Methylicorpusculum oleiharenae: one gene and its partner. The protein of the gene in region 1 interacts with the protein of each later gene in a pairwise test. Links are inferred from orthologs where the notes say so. Each region holds a gene or a part of one and is shown on either strand. Other genes may lie near its edges. The genes, in order: dhaK and parE.

Region 1 (3,275 bases):
CTTCGCTATAAAATTCATTCCTTCAATGTATAATTTGCGCACACTATTGAACCCTGTAATGCTTGCAAGACAATTTTTCTAAGTGCCATTAATCAGTTTGATCAATCCGGAACATCAACTCTTGACTCATCCATCCACTTATAACTCAAACCAACTTGATGACTTACGCACCCGCCGACTTTTCTAACATACGCTCACTGATCATTGATATGGATGGTGTTTTATGGCAGGGCGACGCCCCCTTTCCCGGTCTGATCGAGTTTTTCAATACACTGCGTAACAAAGGCATCACTTTCGTTCTAGCCACAAACAATGCCAGCCACACCCCTGAACAATACGTCACGAAACTTGAGAAAATGGGTGTTAAAGTTGGATTGCGTGAGATCTTAACGTCGGCCATGGCTACCGCTTCATATTTGGCCGAGCGATACACGCCGGCCGATACGCGTGTTTTTGTCATTGGTGAAGACGGCGCCGTTCAGTCTCTGGCCGATCAAGGCTTTATTTTGACGGACGTTTGTCAGTTTACCGACCCGGAAGAGGCGAAATATCAACTGAACGCGGACATAGTGGTCAGCGGCAAAGACCGATCACTTACCTGGGACAAACTGGCTACGGCTACGATCAACATCCGCGCCGGGGCAGCCTTTTACGGGACCAATGGAGATACAACCTTGCCCACTGAATTTGGTTTAATTCATGGTAACGGCGCCATTCTTGCCGCTCTAGAAACGGCAACCGGTAAAGTACCTATCATCATCGGCAAACCCGAACCTACCATTTACCAACAAGCCATGGCTATTTTAGGCGCCGATCCCGGCGGAACCGTTGCTATAGGCGATAGACTGGAAACGGATATTCTCGGAGCTGTTCGCACCGGAATACCTAGCATTATGGTTTTAAGCGGCGTCTCTACCCTGGAAGATCTTAAAACCAGCGCCTATCAACCCACCTGGGTGATGAAGGATATCCGGGATATTACTGACGCATTAAATGCCACTGCATAACTGAACCCACCGCAATCCACCATTTATCGCTGTTTTAGCTACTTTATTGCGGAATCCAATTCAAACAGGAGCTGTTACCATGAAAAAATTTATCGATACCGCAGACAGTCTTCTCGATCAGAGCCTGAACGGTTTTGCCAAAGCCCATGCCGATATAGTTCAGCTCTCGGTAAATCCCCGTTATATAAGACGAACGACACCGGCCTTCACGGGCAAAGTGACTCTCATTTCAGGAGGGGGATCAGGGCATGAACCATTGCACACCGGGTTTGTCGGCAAAGGCATGCTGGATGCGGCTTGCCCAGGTCAGATTTTCACTTCCCCCACACCCGATCAGATGATGGCAGCGGCTGAAGCCGTCGAAAGTGGAGGCGGTGTATTATTTATCGTTAAAAATTATGCCGGTGATGTGATGAATTTTGAAATCGCATCAGAAATGGTGACGTGTGAAAACCAGACCGTTCTTGTTAGTGATGATGTTTCATTACCCAAATCACACAGCACTGGACGAAGAGGCGTCGCGGGCACATTGATAGTTGAAAAAATGCTGGGGGCTGCGGCAGAACAAGGCGCCGATCTTGCGGCATGCAAGCTACTGGGCGACCGTATCTGTCAAAACACGGCTTCGATAGGCGTCGCATTAACCAGTTGCACCACACCCGCTTTAGGCAAGCCCACTTTCGAATTAGGCGAAAACGAAATGGAAATGGGTGTAGGCATCCATGGTGAACGGGGCCATGACACCCAACCATTAGCCGGCGCGAAGGCTATAGTCGAGCAACTCGCAGACGCCATTAATAAAGAACTCGCACCCAAACAGGGTCAAAAAGTCTTGCTGCATGTCAACGGTTTCGGCGCCACACCCCTGATAGAATTGCATCTGATGTATGATCTGGCCGCCAGTTATTGGGAAAAACGCGGCATAGCAATAACGCGTTCATTAGTTGGCAATTACACCACTTCGCTGGATATGGCAGGTTGTTCTTTAACTCTCACCCTTCTTGACGATGAACTGACCCGGCTTTGGGATGCGCCGGTCCATACAGCCGCCTTACGCTGGGGATGTTAGTAAGTTTGAAAGCTGCCATATTGATGACAGGAATCACCTGACCTTCACTAATCGGTCAATCACTGCGCATATCATCAATTGACTGGTTTTCGCACCGGCATCAATATGACCGCGGCTGCGTTCTTCCAAAAAAGAAGCGCGGCCTTTGGTTGCGATCATATCGCGCGTTGATTCGACACCCGTTTCAGCGGCTGTCGCCAATTTTTTTAGCACTTCGCCCAAATCGCTCTCTGCTGATGCCGCAGTCAATGCATCGGCGACAGGCACTAACACATCAAGCATGGTTTTTTCGCCCGCCTCGGCGCGTCCTCTTTTTTTAACGGCATTAACCGCCTCATTAAATATTTCAGCAAAACCCTGACTATCCAAAGCATGTTGATTGCAGGCTTTGCTCATTGCAACGAACAACGTTCCAAACAAGGAACCCGAAGCGCCGCCCATAGTCGACATCAGTGTCATGCCGATTTTCTGCCAGGCTCCCGGCCAATCCAGCAACGATAATTCCTCAACCTGCCCCAACAAAGCAGTTATGCCCCGCTGTAAATTGATAACATGATCGCCGTCGCCGATAGCTTGATCCAATGCTGTCACTTCTTCAGCATTGGCATCAATGGTATCGGCGATGGCTTTGATTAAATCAGGTAAAAGCGTTGCACTGTAGGTCATGAAATTGTCTCCTTATCGAAGAATAAATAATGGTGATCTATAATAGACGCTCACGCTACCGGCCATACATAAATTAACCGGCTCATCTTCCTGTCTCTTTCATTACTCCTTTCTGATCTAAAATCCGTCTGGTTTTCAGGAGGTGCGGAATGTGTCAGACGAGGATGTCGGCAGCAAGGATGTTGCCGACATCCCCTCGGGAAGGGTTCACGGCGATACTGGGCAGGCACACCCGCACCTTTCACTGCAGATCGATTTTTGACCAGCACAGGAGTAACTTGAAAGTGAAAGACCCTAAAAGCGCGCGATTGCTCATCAGACTGAACCGTTGATCAAAAAAATCTTACTATGCTTAAAACTGCGATAGAAATTGATGTTCTTTGCGTCGGACATGCCTGTTACGATCTGGTTTTTTCCGTTCCCCACCATCCCAAGGCGGATGAAAAACTGGTTGCGGACAGCTTGATCAGTTGCGGAGGAGGCCCCGCTGCCAATGCGGCAATTACCGTTTCATTACTCGGCTTAAAAGCCGG
Region 2 (3,224 bases), 1.4 Mb from region 1 along the record:
CGCATCCGTTTGCCGCCGTCGAGAACACAATAGCGCATGGCTTCATGTAATTTTTTGGGCAAGACGTTTTCACTGGGTAAACGGTTTTCCAGGGCACGCTCTACGCGATTTTGACAAAAAATAAGGTATTCTTTCAGTGCATTACTCATCGGTAAAGGGCTCCAGGGTTTGCTTGCCGTTTTTTTCTAATAAAATCTGAACTTTTTGTTCGGCTTCCTGTAAGGCTTTTTGGCAGGTACGGGTCAGGTTGACGCCGCGTTCGAACGATTGTAAAGCCTCTTCCAAAGGCAGATCACCTTTCTCCATTTGTTCGACCAGTTTTTCCAGTTCGGCTAAGGATTCTTCGAAGAGGCTTGCGGATTTTTTTTTCGGCATGTAGATAAAAATGAATTGATGATACGATGTTCTAATTAAACAACGCATTATATATGAATTTGGACAGCGAGTGATTAGGAAGTATGGGTAATGATTATAATGCCGCCGCGATTGAGGTTCTTAGCGGTTTGGAGCCGGTTCGTAAGCGTCCCGGTATGTATACGGATACCACAAGACCGAATCATTTGGTCCAGGAAGTGGTCGATAACAGTGTAGACGAAGCCATTGCCGGTTTTGCCAATAGTATCGAGGTGGTTTTGGCTACGGATGGAGGTATCCTGGTCAGCGACAACGGCCGCGGCATGCCGGTAGATATTCATCCCGAACAGGGTATTCCCGGTGTTGAAGTCATTTTGACTCAGCTTCATGCGGGCGGTAAGTTCTCCAATAAAAATTATCAGTTTTCCGGTGGTTTGCATGGCGTGGGCGTGTCTGTCGTGAATGCGCTTTCTGCCCGGCTGGACATTGAAGTCAAGCGTAACGGTAAGCTGTATCACATGGCTTTTGCCGATGGGGAAAAGCAAAGCAATCTGGTTGAAACCGGAACCGTGTCCAAGAACGCCACGGGTACCTCAGTCAAGTTTTGGCCAAATGCTAAATATTTTGATTCCAATAAGGTTTCTGTCAATCGTCTAAAACATGTCCTTCGCGCAAAAGCTGTGCTTTGTCCGGGGTTGGCCATTACCTTGAAGTCCGAAGCGACAGAAGAATGCTGGGAGTGGTGTTTTCAGGACGGGTTGAAGGAATATTTACTGGACAGCATCGGCAATGTCGAATTCTGCCCTGATCCGCCGTTTATGGGCAAAATGAGCGCCGATCATGAGGCGGTGGAATGGGGAATCGTCTGGACGGCTGAGAGTCTCACTGAATCGTTGAATGAAAGTTATGTCAATCTGGTGCCTACCGCTCAGGGCGGCACGCATGTTAATGGATTGAGAGCCGGTCTGACCGAAGCGATGCGTGAATTTTGCGATATCCGTAATCTGTTGCCGCGTGGTGTTAAATTGGCGCCCGAAGATGTCTGGGAAAATTGCCATTTCATTTTGTCGGTCAAGCTGGAAGATCCCCAGTTTTCCGGGCAAACCAAAGAGCGTTTGAGTTCACGAGAATGCGTTGCCTTTGTTTCCGGTGTGGCTAAAGACGGCTTCAGTCTTTGGTTGAATCAGCACCCTACGGAAGGCGAAAAAATCGCTGAAGTGATCATCAATAATGCTCAAAAGCGTTTAAAAGCCAGTAAAAAGATCATCCGTAAAAGGATTTCCGCAGGACCTGCGTTACCAGGGAAATTAGCGGATTGTTCGGGACAGGATATTACCCGGTCCGAATTGTTTTTAGTGGAGGGTGATTCGGCCGGCGGCTCTGCCAAGCAAGCCAGAGACAAGGAGTTTCAGGCCATTTTGCCGTTGCGGGGCAAGATTTTAAATACATGGGAAGTTGAGAATAATCAGGTCATGGCGTCTCAGGAAGTTCATGATATCGCTGTTGCAATAGGTATGGATCCGGGGTCTGATGATTTGCAGAATTTGCGTTATGGCAAAATTTGTATTTTGGCAGACGCCGATTCTGACGGAAATCATATTGCGACATTGATTTGCGCCCTGTTTTATCAGCACTTCAGCGCATTGGTAAACGCCGGGCATGTGTTTGTTGCAATGCCGCCTCTGTACCGTATTGATATAGGCAAAAGAGTCTTTTATGCCCTGGATGAGTCTGAGCGGCAGGGCGTTTTTGATCGTATCAAAGCTGAAAAACTGAAAGGTCAAATCAACGTACAACGCTTTAAAGGTTTGGGCGAAATGAACCCAAGTCAATTGCGCGAAACAACGATGAATCCGGATACGCGCAGACTGGTTCAGCTGACGGTTGAGGAGGGCGATGAGACCCGGGCCCAACTGGATTTACTACTCGCGAAAAAACGCGCTCCGGACAGAAAGTTGTGGCTGGAAACCAAAGGCAATCTGGCCGATCTTTGATTCGGCAAAATTGAACTGATTTTGTAACTACTCGCCCGCTTTGAATTGAGTGGGTAGGTTTCACTAGATACTTAATTTTTACAGTGTCCGGTTTCCGTAGCCAAACGCATCAATATAAGGCTGAAGCTGTTCGGCAACGGCTTCAAATTCTTTTTCATAGGGCTGCCAGCGGGCAACCGATGAAGTATAGAGCGGTTGCGAAACCTGACTGAAGCTGGGGCTGTTAATCTGTTTGCCTATCGCCCGGCGGTGGAAATCGATTACCGAAGGGTCCCAGTCTAGCTCAAGAAATTCGAATACTGTTTTAAATGTAGTTTCAAAATCAGTGACCGCATCCTCGTAACAAAATTCAAGATAAGGGGCGGGCATAAAGGCTTTGATGTGCTGCCACCACTTCATTACCTGCGCATAAAAATGTGCCGTGCCTTCCCACGTCAGCAATTGCACAGTAGAAGGTGCCGGCGTCATGGTTTGCATAAAACAGCTTAAGCAGACATCCCTTGGGTCTCGGATCACGAAAATAACTTTGGCATCGGGAAACAGGCAATTGATCAGTCCCAGGTCCAGCGTGTTCATCGTGGTTTTATCCAGAAATCTTTGATGGCTTAATTTGTCTCCCGATAGCTTATTCGCCCTGTCCCAATAAAATTGCCGTAAATGCTTTACGCCCACTAGATCAAGTGTGCGAAGTCTTTCCGGCTGCGACTTGGCGTAGGGAACCATGCGCTCAAGTTCTTGGGAAACTGAATAAATCAGGTCGGTTTCATCGGCAACGAAAATATCGGGGTGTCCTCCCAGAACCTCCTGGGTAAGCGTGGTGCCTGAACGCATAAAACCGATTAAAAAAATGGGAGCCCGATTATCTTGATTATCCTG

The links.
Region 2: the proteins of dhaK (region 1) and parE interact in binary tests that used the Escherichia coli proteins (3 or more experiments, as listed by UniProt). The link is inferred for Methylicorpusculum oleiharenae from one-to-one orthologs.

Annotation. Positions count from the first base shown.
Region 1 is NZ_WUTY02000001.1:1,537,741-1,541,015, reverse strand. What follows is about bases 135-3,081. They hold dhaK (dihydroxyacetone kinase subunit DhaK), read left to right. Parts: upstream 135-1,086; coding sequence 1,087-2,076; downstream 2,077-3,081. Other genes in these bases: dhaL (dihydroxyacetone kinase subunit DhaL), read right to left, coding at 2,110-2,742; GO003_RS07235 (HAD-IIA family hydrolase), read left to right, coding at 159-1,007. Outside these bases: GO003_RS07220 (carbohydrate kinase family protein), read left to right, coding at 3,091-3,275. UniProt on the Escherichia coli protein: Dihydroxyacetone binding subunit of the dihydroxyacetone kinase, which is responsible for the phosphoenolpyruvate (PEP)-dependent phosphorylation of dihydroxyacetone via a phosphoryl group transfer from DhaL-ATP.
Region 2 is NZ_WUTY02000001.1:2,965,283-2,968,506, forward strand. Bases 8-2,903 are described here. They hold parE (DNA topoisomerase IV subunit B), read left to right. Parts: upstream 8-458; coding sequence 459-2,348; downstream 2,349-2,903. Other genes in these bases: ispA ((2E,6E)-farnesyl diphosphate synthase), read right to left, coding at 8-149; xseB (exodeoxyribonuclease VII small subunit), read right to left, coding at 142-375; GO003_RS13380 (tetratricopeptide repeat-containing sulfotransferase family protein), read right to left, coding at 2,427-2,903. Outside these bases: more of ispA, read right to left, coding at 1-7; more of GO003_RS13380, read right to left, coding at 2,904-3,224. UniProt on the Escherichia coli protein: Topoisomerase IV is essential for chromosome segregation; it is the principal protein responsible for decatenating newly replicated chromosomes. It relaxes supercoiled DNA.